Regions from separate parts of the Pseudoclavibacter endophyticus genome, predicted to be linked through region 2. Evidence: predicted binding sites of a transcription regulator. Region 2 holds the regulator's gene; each other region holds the start of a gene.
What was found. The regulator HrcA, encoded in region 2, represses chaperone genes, less so after heat shock. The targets are predictions, from matches to a motif close to TTNGCACTCGNNNNNNNCGAGTGCNAA.
Positions count from the first base shown of each region.

Region 1: a site for HrcA is predicted at 3,182-3,208, ahead of groES (co-chaperone GroES). Genes of this name have one in related genera too.
Region 3: a site for HrcA is predicted at 1,776-1,802, ahead of groL (chaperonin GroEL). Genes of this name have one in related genera too.

Region 1 covers NZ_WBJY01000001.1:793,425-800,583, forward strand. Annotated here, with positions in the region: gene F8O04_RS03385 (hypothetical protein) at 136-1,764, shown strand; gene F8O04_RS03390 (class I SAM-dependent methyltransferase) at 1,861-3,108, opposite strand; gene groES (co-chaperone GroES) at 3,253-3,546, shown strand; gene rarD (EamA family transporter RarD) at 3,652-4,626, shown strand; gene guaB (IMP dehydrogenase) at 4,923-6,425, shown strand; gene F8O04_RS03410 (GuaB3 family IMP dehydrogenase-related protein) at 6,457-7,159, shown strand, end outside.
Region 2 covers NZ_WBJY01000001.1:1,526,770-1,533,928, forward strand. Annotated here, with positions in the region: gene F8O04_RS06825 (hypothetical protein) at 1-42, shown strand, start outside; gene F8O04_RS06830 (TIGR01777 family oxidoreductase) at 56-997, opposite strand; gene hemW (radical SAM family heme chaperone HemW) at 1,089-2,300, shown strand; gene dapB (4-hydroxy-tetrahydrodipicolinate reductase) at 2,355-3,083, shown strand; gene F8O04_RS06845 (DUF4870 domain-containing protein) at 3,194-4,345, opposite strand; gene hrcA (heat-inducible transcriptional repressor HrcA) at 4,562-5,593, shown strand; gene dnaJ (molecular chaperone DnaJ) at 5,659-6,744, shown strand; gene F8O04_RS06860 (16S rRNA (uracil(1498)-N(3))-methyltransferase) at 6,753-7,159, shown strand, end outside.
Region 3 covers NZ_WBJY01000001.1:906,732-913,890, reverse strand. Annotated here, with positions in the region: gene groL (chaperonin GroEL) at 108-1,733, opposite strand; gene F8O04_RS03890 (cold-shock protein) at 1,926-2,141, opposite strand; gene F8O04_RS03885 (LytR C-terminal domain-containing protein) at 2,291-2,833, opposite strand; gene F8O04_RS03880 (DUF3263 domain-containing protein) at 2,840-3,154, opposite strand; gene msrB (peptide-methionine (R)-S-oxide reductase MsrB) at 3,297-3,734, shown strand; tRNA gene F8O04_RS03870 (tRNA-Thr) at 3,760-3,832, shown strand; gene F8O04_RS03865 (DsbA family protein) at 3,884-4,660, opposite strand; gene rlmB (23S rRNA (guanosine(2251)-2'-O)-methyltransferase RlmB) at 4,709-5,752, opposite strand; gene cysS (cysteine--tRNA ligase) at 5,755-7,159, opposite strand, start outside.

The sequences.
Region 1 (7,159 bases), 730 kb from region 2:
CCGCATGTGCTGTCCGAGAGGCGACCACTACGATGCAGTGATGGCGTTCGCGTTCCGCTCAGCCCGAAACGTGGTGCGGCGCCCGACCGAGATCCAGTGGCCGGCGTCGTCCGCGCCGCAAGGGAAAGGAACTCCATGAGCGATCAGCAGAACCCGAACTTCCCGGCGCAGGGCTCCGGCGCCCCGCAGCAGCCGTCCGACCCGTTCGGCCAGCCGCCGCAGGGGCAGCAGAGCCAGGGCCAGCCGGGTCAGCCGCCGTTCGGCCAGGCTCCGCAGGCCGAGCCGTCGCCGTGGAGCGGCCAGGCCGGTGAGGGAGCTCCCGGCGGGTATCAGTCGTCGTTCGGCCGGCCCCCTGCCGGGCAGCAGGCCGACGGCGGGGCGACGAGCTCGTCCCCCTGGGGCGAGCAGACGAGCGCGGGCGCGCCGGCACCGCAGACCGACTTCGGCGCCCCCGGCGCCCCGGCGCCTGGCCAGTCGTCGTACGGCTCCTTCGGCGCACCGCCGTCCGGGTCGTCGGATGCCGCCGATTCGTCCGGCGGCGGTTCCGCGTCGGGGCAAACGTCGTACGGCTCGTTTGACCAGGCACCTGGCACCGGCGCGGAAGCTCCCGCGGCTCGCCAGTCCGATCCGGCTCCCGCCTGGGGCCAGGGCGGGCAGGCGCAGCCTGGTGGGGGGCAGGAAGCCGGTCAGCAGCCGGGCGGGTCCTTCGGCCAGCCCAGCGGCAACCCGTCGACGCCTGGACAGCCCGACACGTACGTCGAGGGTGACTACGGAACGGCGTCGCAGCAGGACTCCGGACGACCCGGTGGGTTCGGGCAGAGCAGCTTCGGGCAGCCAGCGCCGCAGCAGCAGCCTGAGCAGTCCGGCTCGTACGTCGAGGGCGACTACGGGCGGGCGTCGCAGCAAGACTCCGGACAGCCCGGGGGCTACGGGCAGAGCAGTTTCGGGCAGCCGGCGTCGCAGCAGCGTGAGCAGCCAGGTGGGTACGGTCAGAGCAGCTACGGCCAGCCGGGGCAGCCCGGCGGCTACGGGCAGAGCAGCTCTGGGCAGCCGGCGTCGCGGGAGTCCGGGCAGCCAGGGAGTTACGGGCAGAGCAGCTACGGTCAGCCGGCATCGCAGGAGTCCGGGCAGCCAGGTGGCTACGGGCAGAGCGCCTACGGCCAGCCGGGGCAGTCCGGCGCCTACGGTCAGAGCAGTTACGGGCAGCCGGCGCAGCCCGAGCAGCCGGGCGTCTACGGGCAGCCGCCCCAGCCGGGTGGCACCGGTCACGGCGGCTTCGGCCAGCCGGACCAGTCGTCGTTCGGCGCGCCCGCACAGCAGCAGCCCTACGGCCAGCAGCCCACCGCCCAGCCGAGCTACGGCCAGCAGGCACCGGGCCAGCAGGCGCCCGGTCACCCGGGACCTGGTCAGCAGGGCTTCGGCCAGCCGATGCCGGGTCAGCCGTATCCCGGGCAGCCCGCGCCGGGCCAGCAGTTCGGTCAGCAGCCGTACGGCCAGACGGGCCTCGGCGCCCAGGGGGCGAAGCCGTCACCCATCATGGGCGTCATTTCTGCCGCGCTCGGCGTCATCGCCCTCATCCTGATGCTGGTTCCCGCTCCGGGTTGGATCATCTCCGCCATTCTCGGCATCGCGGCGATCGGCGTCGGTATTCCGGGCATGCGCAAGCAGGGGCTCGGCAAGATGCTCAGCATCGTCGGCCTCGCGCTCGGCGGCATCGTGCTGCTGCTCGCGATCATCACACTCATCGTCGTGCTGGTCGTCTAACGAGCGACCCCGGCTCTGGCATTCGCGCCGGGCCGGCCCCGTACCCCGCGGTCGCGGGAGTCGTGGCCGGTGCCGGCGCGAGGCCGTTCCGGCGTCTCACACGCGGTCGGCCAAGAGCGCCTTCCGCGCGCCACCCACGCGGGTGCAGATGAGCGTTGCCGATTCGGAGCCCTTGAGCGACAGCTGGGCACGGAGCGCCGCGGGGTCGAGATCGACCCCGCGCTTCTTGATCTCGAGGCGGCCGATGCCGCGCGCGCGAAGCTCCCGCTTGAGCTTCGCGGTCTGCAGGGGCAACACCTCGCGTACGCGAAACGCGGTCGCGAAGGGGGTGCCGACCGCCTCGTCGCCCGTGATCCAGGCGATGTCGCGGGCGAGCATCCTGCCACCGAGCTCGCGAGCCACGTCGCCGATCAGCCGGGCGCGGATGATCGCGGGATCCGGTTCGAACACGAACTCGCCGAGCTCGCCGACGGGCTCGTCCTCGGCGGGGCCCGCCGCCGTGCGCTCAGCGGCGCGCTCGCCGAGCACGAGCGCCGACCGGCCGACGCCGTCGCGCTCGAGGCCGCCCGCCCACACGGTGGCCTCGACGAGCTCGCCGCCGACCGAGACCCACTGCGTCTCGACGCCCGCCGGCAGCAGATCGTGGTCGATGCCCGGGGCCAGTTTGACGCCGAGGCGATGCGTCGCGGCCGTTCCGAAGACCAGGTCGAGCGCGGGCGACCAGTCCGCCGGGTCGCCGAGCCGCCGAGCACCGCGGCCGGGCTTCGTCGCCCCGCCGGTTGCGCCGCTGCCGACCGCTTCGTTGCCCTGTGCCGGAGCATCCCGATGTTCCCGGCGCGCCGGATCGAACCAGAGGCCGTCGAACGCCGACAGGTCGATGGACTCGGCGCGCGCGTGTCGCACCGTCACGTTGTCGAACATCGCCAGGTTGTGCGTCGCCACGGCGGCCGTGACCTCATCGGCGTCGACCGCTGTGAGCTGGAACCCGAGGCTGGCCAACGCCATCGCGTCGGCGCCGATGCCGCAGCCGAGGTCGGCGACGCGCTCGCACCCGGCCGCGCGGAACCGCGCGGCGTGGTGCGCTGCGACGCTCAAGCGTGTGGCCTGCTGCAGGCCGTCCTCCGTGAAGAGCATTCGGTCGGCGAACCGACCGAATTTCGCGGTGGCCCGCCGCCGCAGTTTCGCCTGGGTGAGCACCGCGGCGACCGTGCGAGGATCGTGGCCATCACCGCGCATCCGGCTCACGAGCCCGAGCACGTCCGAGCGGTCGTCCACCTCGCCGACCCCGTCGAGCAGGCGCATCGCCTCGGGGGTCAGCAGGGCCAGCAACTCGTCTCGGTGCATCCCTCTACGCTAGCGGCGGACGCGCGGCACGACCTCGCGTTGGCATCCGGCACCGCGGGGCCATACACTGCCATTAGCACTCGCACCTGTCGGGTGCTAATCCCGCAAACTTCCACACTTGCATTACCGAGAAAGAGGTCAACCGTGTCGGTGAACATTCAGCCGCTCGAGGATCGAATCGTCGTTCAGCAGCTCGAGGCGGAGCAGACCACGGCGTCGGGTCTCGTGATCCCGGACACCGCGAAGGAGAAGCCCCAGGAAGGCGAGGTCGTGGCCGTCGGGCCCGGTCGTATCGACGACAACGGCAACCGCATTCCGCTCGACGTCGCGGTCGGTGACAAGGTCATCTACTCGAAGTACGGCGGCACGGAGGTCAAGTACGGCGGCGGCGAGTACCTCGTGCTCTCGGCCCGCGACGTGCTCGCGAAGATCTCCTAGGCATCAGCCCGCGAGAAGCGGCGGCGACTCGGCTCAGGCCGGGTCGCCGCCGTCGTTTCGTGCGACGGTCTTCGGCTTCGCCCCCGTGGGCGTACGATCCTCGACGTGAACACCTCGTCCCGCGCCGGCGTCGCCTACGCGGCACTCGCTTACGGACTGTGGGGGTTCCTGCCGCTGTACATCGCGTTGACGACACCAACGTCGAGCGTCGAGTTCATCGGCTGGCGCATCCTCCTCAGTGCCCTATTCTGCGCCATCCTGCTTGCCGTCATGCGCGGGTGGCGCGCGACCGGGCGACTGTTTCGCGATCGGCGGGTGGTCGGCACGCTCGCGCTCGCCGGCACCGTCGTCGCCGTGAACTGGTTCGTCTACGTGTTCGCCGTGATGTCGGGGCACACGGTCGAGGCGTCGCTCGGGTACTTCCTCAACCCGATCGTGTCGGTCGTGCTTGGACTCGTGGTGCTGAAGGAGCGGCTCCGGCCCCTCCAGTGGGCTGCCGCCGGCGTCGCGGTCGTCGCCGTGCTGGTGCTCGCGATCGGGTACGGCTCGTTTCCCTGGATCGCGCTCGTGCTCGCGTGCTCGTTCGGGTTCTACGGCCTCATCAAGAAGCGCGTGGGCGCGCGCGCCGGGGCGATTCCCGGGTTCTTCGTCGAAACGACGCTCATCGCCCCGATCGGTCTCGGCTGCCTCGCGTGGGCGCTCCTGGCCGGCGGCGGCATCACGCTCGGCAGCGTCTCGACCGACCACACGGCGGCGCTGCTGCTGGCCGGTGTTGTGACCTCGCTGCCCCTCCTGGCGTTCGCCGCGGCCGCCAAGCGGCTCACGCTCGTCGAAGTGGGCATGATGCAGTTCATCGCCCCCATCACCCAGTTCCTCATCGGCGTCTTCGTGTTCGGCGAGTCGATGCCGCCCGAGCGCTGGGCGGGGTTCGCGATCGTGTGGGTCGCGCTGGCGTGCTTCGCGATCGACCTCGTCATCGCGGGGCGCAGGCGCTCAGCCGCCACGGGAGCGCCCATGCCGCGATCCCCGGCGGATGCTCCCGGCCGCCCCGGAGGGCGCGGCCCGGCCGGACCCGCGTAAGCGGTTGTCGACGCCTCGCGGAATCGTTCGGCGCGCCGCGCGTCTCGGGCGTGTTTCGCGCGAGCGCCGCACGGCGTTACCATGACACCCACGTGGCGCACGGCATCCGCCACCGAGCATCCGGCTCCGCCGGTGCGGGTGAGGCGGACCGGGTGTCAGCGAGGTCGGCCCGATGGTGAGCGCCGCACTGCTCACCCGATCGAGCCCGCAGCCGTTCGGAACACGTGAGCCGCGTGGAGCGTTGCACTCGTGGCGTCGGCCGATGGCCGGATGACCGAGAAGCGAAGTGGGGCACCATGACCGACCACGACCCGTTTGCCCTCACCGGGCTGACCTACGACGACGTGCTGCTGCTGCCAGGGCACACCGACGTGATCCCCTCCGAGGCCGATACGGCGACTCGGCTCACACGCAACGTGGCCATCAACGTCCCGCTCATCTCGGCGGCGATGGACACCGTCACGGAATCGCGCATGGCGATTGCGATGGCCCGCCAGGGCGGGCTCGGAGTCCTGCACCGCAACCTCTCGATCGAAGACCAGGTCTCGATGGTCGACCGCGTCAAGCGCAGCGAATCGGGCATGGTCACGAACCCGGTCACGACGGGCCCCGACGCGACGCTCGCCGAGGTCGAGGCGGTCTGCGCCCGCTTCCGCATCTCCGGCCTGCCGGTCGTCGAGGCCGACGGTACGCTCATCGGCATCGTCTCCAACCGCGACATGCGTTTCGTCGACGAGCGCGAATACGCCACGACCAGGGTGCGCGACATCATGACGAGCGAGGGGCTCGTCACGGGCCACGTCGGCATCTCGGGTGACGAGGCCTTCGCGCTCCTGGGGCGGCACCGCATCGAGAAGCTGCCGCTCGTGGACGACGCGGGCAAGCTCACGGGCTTGATCACGGTCAAAGACTTCGAGAAGAGCGACAAGTACCCGCTCGCGACCAAGGATGCCGACGGCCGCCTCCGCGTCGGCGCCGCCATCGGTTTCTTCGGTGACGGGTGGGAGCGCGCGATGGGACTCGTCGAGGCGGGGGCCGACGTGCTCGTGGTCGACACCGCGAACGGGCAGTCGAAGGGCGTGCTCGACATGATCCGCCGGCTCAAGTCGGAGCCGCTCGCGAAGAACGTCGACATCGTCGGCGGCAATGTCGCGACGCGCGAGGGCGCGCAGGCGCTCGTCGACGCGGGCGCGGACGCCATCAAGGTCGGGGTGGGCCCCGGTTCCATCTGCACCACACGTATCGTTGCGGGGGTCGGGGTTCCGCAGATCACGGCCGTGCACCAGGCATCGCTCGCCGCGAAGCCCGCCGGCGTGCCGGTCATTGCCGACGGCGGCCTGCAGCACTCGGGTGACATCGCCAAGGCCCTCGTCGCCGGAGCCTCGAGCGTCATGCTGGGCTCGCTGCTCGCCGGCACCGACGAGTCGCCAGGCGACCTCGTTTTCGTGAACGGAAAGCAGTACAAGACCTATCGCGGCATGGGCTCGCTCGGCGCGCTGCAGTCGCGGGGCAAGAACACGTCGTACTCGAAGGACCGCTACTTCCAGTCCGACGTGCCGAGCGACGACGAGCTCATCGCCGAGGGCATCGAGGGGCGTGTCGCCTACCGCGGCACGGTGAAGCAGACGGTCTTCCAGCTTACCGGCGGCCTGCGACAGTCGATGTTCTACGTGGGCGCCCGCACGGTGCCCCAGCTCGTCGAGCGGGGCAAGTTCGTGCGCATCACGCCGGCCGGCCTCAAGGAGTCGCACCCGCATGACGTGCAGATGGTGGTCGAAGCGCCGAACTACCACCGCTGACGGCGTCGGCGCTCGGCAGTAGGCTGGCCCGGTGGAACATCTCGAGATCGGCCGGGCCAAACGGGCCCGCCGCGTGTACAGCTTCGACGACGTCGCGATCGTGCCCTCGCGGCGCACGCGAGACCGGGAGGACGTGTCGACGCAGTGGCGGATCGACGCGTTCACGTTCGAACTGCCGTTCCTCGCGGCGCCCATGGACTCGGTCATGTCGCCCGCGACGGCCATCGCGTTCGGCAGGTTCGGCGGGCTCGGCGTCCTCGACCTGGAGGGGCTGTGGACGCGGTACGACGATCCGGCAAGCCTGATCGACGAGATCGTCGACCTGCCGCCGCACGAGGCGACCGCGCGCATGCAGGCGATCTATGAGGCGCCGATCCGAAGCGAGCTGATCGCGGCCCGCCTCGGCGAGATCCGCGCGGCCGGAGTACCGGTCGCCGGCGCGCTCTCGCCCCAGCGCACGCAGGAGTTCTACAACGACGTCATCACGGCGGGCGTCGACCTGTTCGTGATTCGGGGCACGACCGTCTCGGCCGAACACGTCTCCCGCACCGCTGAGCCGCTCAACCTCAAGCAGTTCATCTACGAGCTCGACGTGCCGGTCATCGTGGGGGGCGCCGCGACGTACACGGCCGCGCTCCACCTCATGCGCACGGGCGCCGCCGGGGTACTCGTCGGCTTCGGCGGCGGCGCCGCCTCGACGACGCGCCGCGTACTCGGCATTCATGCCCCCATGG
Region 2 (7,159 bases):
AAGCTCGAGCGCGACGATCGGCGCGCGCCGGCCGACGCGTAGACGCCTCACGAGGTTATTCCTCGATATCCGCGAAATCGGGCGAGCGAAGCGCTCGGTCGATCGCCTGCTGCGCCGTCGCCTCGCGGAACGGCATGTCGAGCTGGAGCAGGCGCTTGGGCTCCGCGCGCTGATCGAAGAGGAAGAGCTCGCGGCCGGCTTCCCGCAGCGTGAAGCCGATGAGGCTCTTCGGCGTCTTGAGCACCCTCGGGCGCCCGAGCCGGCTCGCGAGGTGTGTCATGAACTCATCGGAGGTGCAGGGTGTCGGCCCGGCCACGATGAGGGGCCCCGAAACGTCGTCGCGCTTGAGTGCGAGCTCGACGGCGCGCACCGTGTCGCGGATGCCCACCCACGGCCAGTGCTGCGTCCCATCGCCGAGCTGCGTCAGCAGGCCCAATTGTCCGAGCGCCTTCAGGAGGGGGAGGAAGCCGCTCTCGCCCACGACGAGCCCGAACCGCACGAGCACGACCCGGGTACCCTCTGGTGCCGTGCGCGCAGCGGCCTCCCATCGCTCCACCACCTTGGGGAGAAAGCCGTCGGTCGCGACCGCGGACTCCTCGTTCAGCACCTCGTCCGGCCGATCGCCGTAGACCCCCATGGCGGAGGCGTTGATGAGCGTACGGGGCGGCACCTCGCACGCCGCGATGGCCTTCGTGATCGTGAGGGTCGCGTTGACGCGCGATCGCAAAATGTCCTTCTTGACCGGATATGTCCACGGCAGACGCCCGAGTCGAGATCCCGCGAGGTTGACGACCGCATCGGCGCCGTCGATGATGCGGGCGTCGAGGCGGCGCCCGTTCGGATCCCAGCGCCGCTCGCGCTCACCGGCCGGCTCGCGGCGCACGAGCTGCGTCACGAGATGGCCGCTGCTCTCGAGGGACGCGATCAGTGACCTGCCGATCAGTCCAGAGGCCCCTGCGACGACGATGTGCTTGGCGGACGACTGGTTCGTACCCATGGGAGCAACGCTAACCTGACGCGCCGTGATGGGAGCCGAGTGTCGGCACCGCGATACGATGCCAGGATGCAACGATCGACCCGCGCCGCCCGTGCCGAGCGCACTTCCTGACGGCGAGCCGTTGCCGGCCGGCGGTGTATTGCCGGCCGAGGCAGGTGCGGGGGCACGCGAGCGCGATTTCGGCGCATACGTGCACGTGCCGTTCTGCCGCGTGCGCTGCGGCTACTGCGACTTCAACACCTACACGGCGACCGAACTGCGCGGGGTGAGCCAGGCGAGCTACCACGAGGAGGTCGCCCTCGAGATCGCGTTCGCGCGGCGCGTGCTCGACGGAGTCGGAGCCGCGAGAGAACTGCGAACGGTGTTCTTCGGCGGCGGGACGCCCACGCTGCTGCCGGCCGCGCACCTCGTTGCCATGCTGGCCGCGCTTCGCCAGACCTTCGGGCTCGCCGCCGGCGCCGAGGTGACGGTGGAGGCCAACCCCGACTCCGTCACACCAGGGTCGCTCGCCGAGCTGGCGGCCGGTGGCGTGACGCGCGTGAGCTTCGGCGTGCAGTCGGCCGTGCCGCACGTGCTGCGCACCCTCGATCGCACGCACGACCCGGCGAACGTTCCGGCGGCCGTCGCGGCGGCGAAAGCCGCCGGCCTGGAAGTGAGCGTCGATCTCATCTACGGCGCGCCGGGGGAGTCGATGGACGACTGGCGTACCTCGCTCGACACCGCGATCGCGCTCGAGCCACATCACGTGAGCGCCTATTCCCTCATCATTGAGGAAGGCACGCAGCTCGCCCGCCGCATTCGCCGTGGCGAGCTGCCCGATGTCGAGGCCGACATGCAGGCCGACATGTACGAGGCCGCCGACGCCGCGCTCGGCGACGCGGGGTACGAGTGGTACGAGGTGAGCAACTGGTCGCGAGGCGGCGCCCATCCGTCGCGCCACAATCTCTCGTATTGGCGAGACGCCGACTGGTGGGGTTTCGGACCCGGTGCTCACTCCCACGTCGGCGGAGTGCGGTGGTGGAACGCGAAACATCCCGCTGCATACGCGCAGCGACTGCACGCGGGCGAGACCCCGGGAGTCGGCCGCGAGGTGCTCGACGAGGGCACGAAGCGCTTCGAACGCGTCATGCTCGGCGTGCGCCTGCGCGAGGGCCTCGATGCGCAGGTGCTTGTCGACCGCACGCCCGTCGCGGGCCTGATCGCCGACGGTCTGGTCGACGCCCGGGCGGCGCTCGGAGGTCGCATCGTTCCGACCCTGCGGGGCCGCCTGCTCGGCGATGCCGTCGCGCGGCGGTTGACGTAGGGTCCGCTACGGCGCCGAGGGCGCCCCTCGCCGCTCGCCCCTAGGCTTGCCCGCATGAGTATCGCTGTTGCCGTTCATGGAGCCACCGGCCGCATGGGGCGCTTCATCACGCGTCTCGTCGACGAGGCCGACGACCTGACACTTCACGCCGGTCTCTCGAGCGACACGCCGCTCGCGGAGGCCGACGGGGCCGATGTGCTCATCGACGTCTCGCGCATCGAGTCGTCGGAGCGCGCCGTTTCGTATGCGCTTGAGCGCGGCATCGACGTCGTTGTCGGCACGAGTGGGTGGAGCGTGGAGCGCATCGATCGCCTCGAGGAGGAGGTGCCGAGCGGTCGGGGAGTGATCATCGTGCCGAACTTCTCGCTGGGCAGCGTGCTCGGCACGCACCTTTCGGCCGTCGCTGGCCGCTTCTTCGACTCGGTCGAGATCATCGAGGCGCACCACGACCGCAAGGTCGACTCGCCATCCGGAACGGCGGTTCGGACTGCCGAGCGGATCGCGGGGGCCCGCGCCGATGCCGGACTCGCGGCCCTGGTGGCGCCGAATGACGACCAGGATGCCAGGGGCTCGGTCGTCGACGGGGTCGCAATCCACTCGGTGCGGCTGCGCGGGGTCGTGGCCGATCAGCAGGTGCTGTTCGGCGGCACCGGCGAGGTGCTGTCCGTGCGCCACGAGACCATCACGCAGTCGGCGTACGAGCGGGGCGTCCTGATGGCTATCCGCGCGGCCCCCGATGCGACGGGCGTCACGGTCGGGCTCGACGCCCTCCTCGGCCTCTGACGGGGCGGCGCAGCGACGGGACGTGGAGACCGGCGGTCGCGCGCCCCAACACGACCGCGCCGGCCGCGACACAGGGTCGCGACCGGCGCGGTCGTGGTGGGGAGAGAGTCCTACTTGATGAAGCGGATGTTGACCGGGTACCGGTACGGCGTGCCCGTGTTGTTGACGTGCAGCCCGCCGATGATCGCGAAGATGATCGTCGCGATCGAGATCGCCATGGAAACGAGTCCGAACAGGAATCCGATGCCCACGAACGACAGCACCGTGAAGAGGATCCACGACGCCGCCTGAGCGATGACCACCGTGATGCCGAAGTTCGTGGCCTCCTTGCCCTCCGACTCGGCAAGGGATCCGCGTTCGCGCGTCACCAGCCAGATGATGAGCGGCCCGAGCACACCGACGATGTTCAGCAGGTGCGCGAACATGCCGATCTGCTTGGTCGCGGCAACTGCGCCCTGCTGGCCACCGTAGGGGGCGCCGTACGCCTGGCCGGGCTGGCCGCCGTAGGGCTGCTGGCCGGGCTGGCCGCCGTAGGGCTGCTGGCCGGGCTGGCCGCCGTAGGGCTGCTGGCCGGGCTGGCCGCCGTAGGGCTGCTGGCCGGGCTGGCCGCCGTAGGGCTGCTGGCCCGGCTGGCCGCCGTAAGGCTGCTGACCCGGCTGGCCGCCGTAAGGCTGCTGGCCCGCCTGCGCGCCATACGCCTGACCGTAGCCGCCCGCCTCCGAGTGCTGCTGCCCGTAAGGCGCACCGCTCGGAGTCTGGCTGGGCTGCGCGCCGTACGCCGTCCCGCCCTGCGGCTGGGCGGGCTGGCCGTAGGCTCCGGCCTGGGGCTCTCCCGGCTGCTGGCCGTAGGACGCCGCGCCCTGGGCGGCCTCGTTCGTCTGGCCGTACGAGGAGGCGGGCGTCTGCGCCTCCGGCGTCGTGTCGGCCTGTCCGTACGGCGACGAAGTCTGGCTGGTCGGCGAACCGTATGGCGAGCTCTGACCGCCGTCGGTCGACCCGTACGACGACGCGGGGCTCGCCTCGGCCGAACCGTAGGGCGACGCTGAGGTCTGGCCCGCGTCGGACGAGCCAGAGGGGAGCGACGAGCCGTAGGGCGACACGGCTTCGGCTGCCGGGGTCGCGTCGGCCTGTCCGTACGGCGAGGACGCCTGGCCGTAGGGGGAGGCGGACGACTGGCCGTACGGCGAGGTCTGACCTGGCGTCGTCGAGGTTGCGTCGTTGCGTGGCTCCTCCGGGGAGCCCGGATTCTGCGGGTCGGTCATGGACAGCTCCTTCGAGTGTGCGCCGAGAGCATTCCGTTTTCGCCCACGACGTTTGGAGCGCGTGACTCGCGCTGCACACCAGGATGCCATGCGATGCCTCGCGGGTCGCGCCCCGTCCGCGTCTGATTCCTCGGGCAGGGGTAGCATTGGCAGTCGAACCCGGCGAGTGCCAGGAATGCGCCGTTGGGATGACGACGAGCGATCGATGGGGGTGCCATGGCTTCGGAACGCAGCGTCGAAGTGTTGCGCGTGATCGTCTCCGACTACATTCAGAACCGCGAGCCCGTCGGTTCGAAGACGATCGCCGATCGCCACGGGTTCGGGGTCTCGTCGGCAACGATCCGCAATGACATGGCGATCCTCGAGGACGCGGGCCTTATCGTCGCCCCGCATACGTCATCCGGCCGCATCCCCACGGACAAGGGCTATCGGCTGTTCGTCGACCGATTCGGTCATCTGCGCCCGCTTTCGAGCGCTCAGCGTCGCGCGGTCGAGTCGTTTCTCGAGGGCACCACCGATCTCGATGAGGTCCTCACGCGGGCCGTGCGGTCGCTTTCCCAGCTCACGAACAGCGTCGCCGTCGCGCAGGTTCCCTCGCTGGCAACGGCGATCATCCACCACGTCGAGTTCGTACGCCTGAGCGAACGACGGGTGCTCACCGTCGTGATCACCGACTCCGGCCGGGTCGAGCAGCGGATCGGCGAAGTTGCCGAACCCGTTGACGACGAACTGCTGACGAACCTGCGGGAACGCATCTCGCCGCTGCTGGTCGGCACGTCGGTGGGGGATGCCGCCGTCGCGTTGCGAGACGTCTCAGGGCTGTTCGCGGAGCATGACGCCGAACTCGTCTCGCCGATCATCGTCAACCTGTTCGAGCAAGTTCTCGCCAACAGGCAAGAGCGGTTTATCATTGCGGGCGCTGCGAACCTCGCACGCACCGAGCAAGACTTCCCGTCGACCATCCTGCCTGTCCTCGAGGCGATCGAAGAGCACGTGGTGCTGCTGCGCCTCTTCGGCGAACTGAGTCAGGCCGAACGGTCCGACCGCGTGTCCGTTCGGATCGGCCGGGAGCACACGCAGGAGGAGTTCGCTGAGACGGCCGTGCTCGGCACGGGCTTCGCGAGCGATCACGGCCGTTCGGGGCTGGGCGTCATCGGCCCGACCCGCATGGACTACCAGCACAACATGGCGGCGGTGCGCGCCGTTGCGCGTTACCTCTCGAGGGCGCTCGGCGACGAAGCGCACTGAGCGACCGAAACGGACGACCCCTCCCGCGCATCCCGCGGGCAGACACGACCGAAGGAGTGCCACTCGTGGCAGATCACTACGCGACGCTCGGCGTGAGCCGGGACGCCTCGCCCGACGAGATCAAGCGCGCGTACCGCAGACTCGCGCGCGAACTGCATCCGGACGTGAACCCGGCGCCGGATGCCGCAGAGCGGTTCAAGGACGTCACGCACGCCTACGACACGCTGAGCGACCCGAGCCGCCGTCAGCAGTACGACAGCGGCGGGCAGCCTGGCGGCGGTTTCGGATTCAGCGACATCTTCGACACGTTCTTCGGGCAGTCGCAAAGCCAGCGAGGCCCGCGCTCGCGCGCGGAGCGCGGTCAGGACGCGCTCGTGCGGGTCGAGCTCGATCTCGACGAGGTCATCTTTGGTACGCACCGGGACATCGAGGTGACGACCGCGGTCGTCTGCCCCGATTGCACCGGCACGTGCTGCGCGCCCGGGACGGCCCCCGTCACGTGCTCCGCCTGCGGCGGCATCGGTTCGGTCCAGCGGCAGGTGCGCTCGATTCTCGGCATGGTCGTCACGTCGCAGCCGTGCGCGCACTGCGAGGGATACGGCACGGTCATCGAGCATCCGTGCGAGACCTGCCGCGGACGGGGACGCGTGCGCTCCGACGTCACGATTCCCGTCGACATCCCCTCGGGCGTCGACTCGGGGCTCCGCATCCACCTGCCGGGCCAGGGTGAGGCGGGGCCGGGGGGTGGCGCCAACGGCGACCTGTACCTCGAAATCCGCGTACGCCCGCATGAGGTCTTCTCGCGGGACGGAGACGACCTCCACTGCGTGCTCCAGGTGTCCATGTTCGACGCGATCACGGGCGTGCGGACGAGCATCGCCGCGCTCGATGGCGACGTCGAGCTCGATGTCCCCCCGGGCGCGCAGTCGGGCGAGGTGCTCACGGTGCGCGGCCGAGGCATCACCCGGCTCCGGTCGACGCAGCGGGGCGATCTCGACGTGACGGTGCAGGTCGTCACCCCCACGAAGCTCGACGGTCACGCGCGGAAGCTGCTCGATCAACTCCGTGATCGCGTGGATGCTGAGGCCCCGCGCTTGGCGCGCGAGCACTCCGGACTGTTCTCTCGCATCCGCGACCACTTCCGCCGCTAGGGCCCTGCATGGCCTGGCAGTACCTGCACCCAGATCTCGATGAGCGAGTCGCGCTCGGCGACGCGGTTGCGGTCACCGGCTCGGAGGCCCACCACGCCGCCGTCGTCTCGCGCGTGCGCCGCGGCGAGCGCATCCGCATCGCGAGCGGCGCGGGACTCGCCGTCGAGGGTCTCGTGGCGGCGGTGGATCGCGACCGCGTGGAGATCCTGGTCGATGCGGTCGTTCGCGAGCCGGAGCCGCGCGTCGCCCTGTGGCTCGCTCAGGCCCTCGCGAAGGGCGACCGCGACGAGCTCGCGATCCAAGCCGCCACGGAGCTCGGTGTCGCCGGCATCGTGCCGTGGCAGGCCGCGCGGAGCGTATCGCGCTGGCAGGGCGACAAGGTTCGCAAGGGGCTCGGACGCTGGCAGACGGTCGT
Region 3 (7,159 bases), 620 kb from region 2:
ATCCAGCCCCCTGCTCCCCCGGAGTCGTCCACGCCGAAAACGACCGAACGGGCGGCCCCTCGTGGGACCGCCCGTTCGTGTGGAGTGCGTCGGCGACGCCGGCAGGACTAGAAGTCCATGCCACCGCCCATGTCGGGCGATGCGGGGGCCCCGCCGCCCTTCTCTGGCTTGTCGGCGATGACGACCTCGGTCGTGAGGAACAGACCGGCGATCGAAGCCGCGTTCTCCAGCGCCGAGCGAGTCACCTTCACCGGGTCGATGATGCCGGCGGCGACCATGTCGACGTAGTTGCCGGTGGCGGCGTCGAGGCCGTGACCGACCTCGAGGCCGCGGACCTTCTCGGCCACGACGCCGGGCTCGAGGCCGGCGTTGAAGGCGATCTGCTTGAGCGGCGCGTCGACGGCGACCCGGACGATGTTGGCGCCAGTGGCCTCGTCGCCCTCAAGGCCGAGACCCGCGAGGGCCTTCGCGCCAGCGTGGATGAGCGAGACGCCACCACCCGCGACGATGCCCTCTTCGACGGCGGCCTTCGCGTTGCGGACGGCGTCCTCGATGCGGTGCTTGCGCTCCTTGAGCTCGACCTCGGTCGCCGCACCCGCGCGGATGACGGCGACGCCGCCGGCGAGCTTGGCGAGGCGCTCCTGCAGCTTCTCGCGGTCGTAGTCGCTGTCGGTCGCGGTGATCTCAGCGCGGATCTGCGCCACGCGGCCGGCGATGGCGTCGGCCTCGCCGGCACCCTCGACGATCGTGGTCTCATCCTTGGTGATGACGACCTTGCGGGCGCGACCGAGCATGTCGAGCGTGGTGTTCTCGAGCTTGAGGCCGACCTCTTCCGAGATGACCTGGCCGCCCGTGAGGATCGCGATGTCCTGCAGCATGGCCTTGCGGCGGTCACCGAAGCCGGGCGCCTTGACGGCGACCGACTTGAAGATGCCGCGGATCTTGTTCACGACGAGCGTCGCGAGGGCCTCACCGTCAACGTCTTCCGCGATGATCAGGAGCTGCTTGCCGGCCTGGATCACCTTGTCGACGACGGGCAGCAGGTCCTTGATGTTCGAGACCTTGCTGTTGACGATCAGGACATAGGCGTCCTCGAAGACGGCTTCCTGACGCTCGGGGTCGGTCACGAAGTACTGCGAGAGGTAGCCCTTGTCGAAGCGCATACCCTCGGTGAGCTCGAGCGTCGTGCCGAAGGTGTTCGACTCCTCGACGGTGACGACGCCTTCCTTGCCGACCTTGTCGATCGCCTCGGCGATGATCTCGCCGATCTTCGCATCGGCGGCCGAGATCGACGCGGTCGCGGCGATCTGCTCCTTGGTCTGGATCTCGACGGCCGACGAGAGCAGCTCGGCCGAGACGGCCTCGACGGCCTTCTCGATGCCGCGCTTGAGCGAGATCGGGTCGGCACCGGCGGCAACGTTGCGCAGGCCCTCGCGAACGAGCGCCTGGGCGAGCACCGTGGCGGTCGTCGTACCGTCACCGGCGACGTCGTCGGTCTTCTTCGCGACCTCCTTCACCAGCTCGGCGCCGATCTTCTCGTACGGGTCCTCGAGCTCGATCTCCTTGGCGATCGACACACCGTCGTTCGTGATCGTGGGCGCGCCCCACTTCTTCTCGAGCACGACGTTGCGGCCGCGGGGGCCGAGGGTGACCTTGACGGCGTCGGCCAGCGTGTTGAGGCCGCGCTCGAGGCCGCGACGGGCCTCTTCATCAAACGCGATGATCTTCGACATAAGTGTGCTTCGTCCTTTCCGGACGTCCGGGACGTTCATGTGTTGGCACTCGGCAAGCGCGAGTGCTAGAGCAATACTTGCACTCGACGTGGGCGAGTGCAAGCCGCGAGCCGCACCCCGCCGGGCTCACCTCGAGCATCCGGAAACACGAACGGCGGCACCCGGCCGGTGCCGCCGTTCGTGACCGGTGCCCTAGAGGGGTCGCACCGCTTCGGCTTGAGGCCCCTTGGCCCCCTGGCCGATCTGGAACTCCACGACCTGGCCCTCCTCCAGGACCTTGTAGCCGGGCATGTCGATCGCCCTGTAGTGCACGAAGACGTCTTGCTGCTGCTCTCCGCCGGCGGCGTCGACGGTGATGAAACCGAAGCCCTTTTCAGCGTTGAACCACTTCACGGTTCCGTTCGCCATGATCTCCCCATTGCGTGTCGCTCGGCCGGGACATACCCGACCGCCCCGACGACCTTCCCTGCGGCGTCGGGGCGCCATGAGCGTACGTTTGCGAGGTTGCGGGAACGTGTCGCGCGGATATCGGGCGATCGACATCTGCGGGGAGACGGCTACTGGGCGACGTCGTAGCCGATGATGACCGTGATGGTGCCCGGCGGAGCCATGTTGGGGTCGAGTGTCGGCGTTCCGCCACCCAGATCTTGCGCGAGCTGGAGCGCCGCCCCCTCATTCGCCGCGTCGCCGTAGTAGATGGTCGTCGACGAGTAATCGGCCCGGTCGGCGTCGTCGATCACGGTCACGTTCCAGCCGAGGCCCGTGAGCGTCTCGGCGTTTCCGCCCGCGATTCCCGGCAGGTCGGTGCCGTTGAGGACCGTGACCTGCACGTTCGGGTCGAGCGCCGGTTGCGCCTCGGCGGGGTCGTCCGTCGGCGCCTCTTCGGTGGCGGTCGGCGTCGGCTCGGGCTCGGCCTGGAACGACACGACGTTGTCGATGACGAACATCGCGATGAGGCCGATGGCCACGAGCACGATGACGGCACCGAGGCCCCACAACCACGAGGTGATCTTGTCGCCCCGGGTTCTGGGCGCACGGTGCGCCCCGCGTCGGTCGAGCGACGCAGGGATGTCGTCGAAACGGTCCTTCGAGTACTTCACGTTCGTCTACCGGGCCTTCGTGCGTCCGGACGCTGCACTCGAGCGTCGCTGGGCTCGCCGCTCGTCGCGTTCTGCGGCGCGTGCATCTCGGACGCGACGCAGGCGCGCGACGACCAGGGGGTCGTGGGCCAGGGCTGCTGGCGCCTCGATGAGCGTAGCGAGAATTTGATAGTACTGCGCGACCGACCGGTTGAACCGCCGGCGAATCGCGTCTTCCTTGGCGGACGAATGGCGTGGGTGCGCGGCCTCGAACGCGAGCACCTCGCGTTCGAAACTCGTCAGTTCGGGAGCTGCCGAGCGTTGCGCTGCCTCCAGAGCCAAACCGCCTCCTCGTTCGACCGCGACGCACTCCGCGGGTGCCTCACTGTAGGCGCAGCCTCACGAGAATCTTGGTTCCGACGCGCGTAGACTCGCGCATCGGCGGGACCCCGATCGGCGGGGCACGGTCGAGAGGAGGCAGCACATGGGCGAGTACCAGGTCACGCGGAATGACGCGGAGTGGCGCGAGTTGCTGCAGCCGGTGGAGTTCGCCGTGCTGCGGCAGGCCGCGACCGAGCGCCCGTTCACGGGCGAACTCCTCGATGAAGAGCGCGAGGGGCTGTACTCGTGCCGCGCTTGCGGCAACGAGCTGTTCAAGAGTGGCACGAAGTTCGACGCCGGCTGCGGCTGGCCGAGCTTCTACGAGTCGATCCGCCCTGACGCGGTCGAACTGCTCGACGACGACTCACAGGGGATGGTGCGGACCGAGGTGCGCTGCGCGAAGTGCGGCTCGCATCTCGGGCACGTGTTCCCCGACGGCTTCGGCACGCCCACCGGCGACCGATACTGCATGAACTCGGTGTCCCTGACCTTCTCACCCGAGTCGTCGGGCGAGTCGAATGGCAGCGGCACGTCCGCATAGACTGGTCCGGCCCCGCGCGGGGCATGCCGGCTTAGCTCAGTTGGTAGAGCACCGCTCTTGTAAAGCGGATGTCGCGGGTTCGAACCCCGCAGCCGGCTCGATAGCGCACACGCTGCCATCGGCCCGTGCCCGGCGCGGCCGGTCTCGCGTCAGAGGTGCTCGTCGAGGAACGACCGGAACTCGGTGCTGTTGTCGATGCGACCCGTGTACGCGTCGCCGTTCGCCAGCACGAGGGGCATGCGGTCGAGTTCGGTCCCCTGGTCGCCGACGCCCCCTGCAAGCGCGGCGTCGGACTGCGACTCGATCCAGTCACCGAATCGACCCTGACTGATGCACGTGTTCACCGCGTCGATCTGCTGCACCCCCGAGTCGCGTGCGAGCGCCTTGAGATCGGCGTTCTGCAGATTGGCGAACCCTTCACTCGGCTGCATGGCGAGCAGGCCCACATGGAAGGCCCAGAGGTCCTTCTGCGACAACTCGCCCACGCAAGTGACGGCGTTCCCAGCGCGTACCGCGGCGCCGCGCTCGCGAGGATCGTCGCTCACAGCGAGCGGGTGCAGCGATATGCGCACGGCCCCCTGCTGTGTGAGGCCCTGGATCACGAGCGCGTTGACCGAGGCGAACCGCGCGCTATCTGGATGCGTGTAGTCGGTGTAGAGGGCCAGCTGCACGGGCGCGGGGGCCGGGATGGCTTGCGCATTGGCCGGGTCAGCGACGGTGGGGCCCGAGGCGTCGAGGCCGCCGTCGGCATTGACCATGGTCGGCCATTCGACGCTACCGCGGCCCGTCCCAAGCGCAAAGACGGCGACGGCGACGGCGATCGCGAGCGCCGCGACAGCGAGCACCAGGCGGCGGCGAGGTCGACTCGACGCCGCGTCTCGCGCTGTCGCGCGGCGCAGTCGGGGTTCGGGTGAGATCACAGTCATCGCTCGTCTGGGTGGCCGCGGCGGTCGGCACGCACGACCTGGGAGAGGCTACTCCCCTCCCCTTGAGGTTGCAGCCGCCGAAGTCGAAACGTCACCATTCCGCAACCTCTCCGCCCGGAGCTTCGCGACTTCGTAGAGCGTCACGCTCGCTGCGATCCCGGCGTTGAGTGACTCAGTGGCGCGGTCGATCGGGATCGACACGATCGCGTCGCATTGCTCGGTGACAAGGCGCGAGAGCCCCTTGCCCTCGCTGCCGACGACAACGAGGAGCGGCGAGGTCGCGAGATCGAGCCCTGGAAGGGACATGTCGCCATCCCCGTCAAGGCCGATGACGAACAGACCCGCAGCCTTATACGCCTTGATCGTCGCGACGAGGTTGGCTGCCATCGCGACGGGCAGGCGACTCACGGCACCCGCCGACGTCTTCCACGCCGACGCGGTCACGCCGGCCGATCGACGCTGCGGCACGACGACCCCATGGCCGCCGAACGCGGCGACCGAGCGAATGATCGCACCGAGGTTCCGGGGGTCGGTCACGCCATCGAGGGCGACGACGAGCGGCGTTTGCCGTCGCTGCGTGACACGGTCGAGGAGGAGCATCGGGTCGTCGTACTCATAGGGCGGCACCCTGATGAGCACGCCCTGGTGCACGGCATCGCGGCCGGCGAGCCGGTCCAGTTCGGGGCGCATGACCTCGAGCACGGGGATTCCGCGCGACGTGGCGACGCGCAGGATCTCCTTGACACGGTCGTCGAACTCAATGCGCGCCGCGATGTGGAGCGCGGTTGCGGGAATGCCCGCGCGGAGCGCCTCGAGCACGGAGTTGCGACCGGTCACGAGCTCGGTCTCGTCGTCACTGCGGCGCCGGGGCGCACCACCATCCCGCCCGGCGGAACGTCCGCCGGGCTGACCGCCGTGCTTCGACTCGATCCGCTCGCGGGCGGCCTTGCGCTTGCCGGCCGAGTGCCAGGCCCGGTCCTCGGCCTTGGGTGTCGGCCCGCGGCCCTCGAGTGACTTTCGGCCGTGGCCGCCGGTGCCCTTCAGCGGGCCCTTTTTCTTGCGGGCGCCGCCCTTGCCTGGTGTTGCAGCCATCGTCAGTTCACGCTCCAGGTCGTTCCGGTCGGTGAGTCTGCCACCGTAATACCTGCCCCCGCGAGAGCGTCGCGGATGCGGTCGGCGGCAGTGAAGTCTTTCGCGGACCGAGCTTCGCGACGCTGCTCGAGCAATTGCTCGACGAGCGTCGCGAGAGCCGCGGTCTCTCGATCGGAGCCGGTATCGCCGGCCCACTCGGGCGTACGCGGGTCGATGCCGAGCACGTCGAGCATGGCGCCGACCGCGGCGAGGGCCACTTCGACGCCGTCGGTGTCGTTCGCGTCGGCTGCTTGATTGCCCCGCGTGATCTCGCCGTGCAGCGCGGCGAGGGCCTGCGGAATGGCGAGGTCATCGAGCATCGCGGCCTCGAAGTCCGCGGTGACGGGCGCGGCCGGTGGTATGTCCCGTCCCGCCGCCCGCAGGAGCGACTCGGCGCGGCCGAGGAAGGACTCGATACGCGCGAAGGCCGCCTCGCCCTCCGCCATCGAGTCGTCGTTCAGCTCGATCACGGAGCGGTAGTGCGCGGCGCCGAGCACGTAGCGAATGACGATGGGGCGCGCCTGCGCGAACAGATCGGCAGCCGTGACGATGTTGCCGACCGACTTCGACATCTTCTGGCCGCGGAAATTGACGAGCCCGTTATGGAGCCAGGTCCGCGCGAACGCGTGCCCGGCCGCGTTCGACTGCGCCATCTCGTTCTCGTGGTGCGGGAACCGCAGGTCGAGGCCGCCCCCGTGAATGTCGAATGTGTCGCCGAGGTACTTCGTCGACATCGCCGAGCACTCGATGTGCCAGCCCGGCCGGCCCGGCCCCCACGGGCTCGGCCACGACGCGGATTCGGGTTCGCCCGGCTTGCGTCCCTTCCAGAGCGCGAAGTCGTGCGGCCCGCGTTTGGCGCGCGGAGCACCGTCGTCGGCCGGCTCCATCTCCGCCGTCCGCTGGTGCGTCAGCGAGCCGTATTCTGGCCACGTCGACGTCTCGAAGTACACGTCGCCAGTTCCGTCGGCGGCCACGTACGCGTGACCGCGCTCGATGAGCCGTCGAATGATCGCCTGCATCTCCATGATGGACGCAGTGGCCCGCGGCTCGTAGGTGGGCGGACGAATGCCGAGACGCGCATATGCGCGGGTGAATTCGCGTTCGACCCGATACGCGAGCGCCCACCACGGCTCCGTGTCGGTGGCGTTCGCGAGGGTCTTGTCGTCGATGTCGGTCACGTTGCGCACGAGCGTGACTCGCACGCCTCGAAACTCAAGCCACCGGCGGAGCTGGTCGTACACGAGGGCCGAACGGATGTGGCCGACGTGGGGGCCCGACTGCACGGTCGGCCCGCAGACGTACATCGACACCTCGCCGGGAACGAGCGGCGCGAAGTCGCGCAGCGCCTGCGTCTTGGTGTCATAGAAC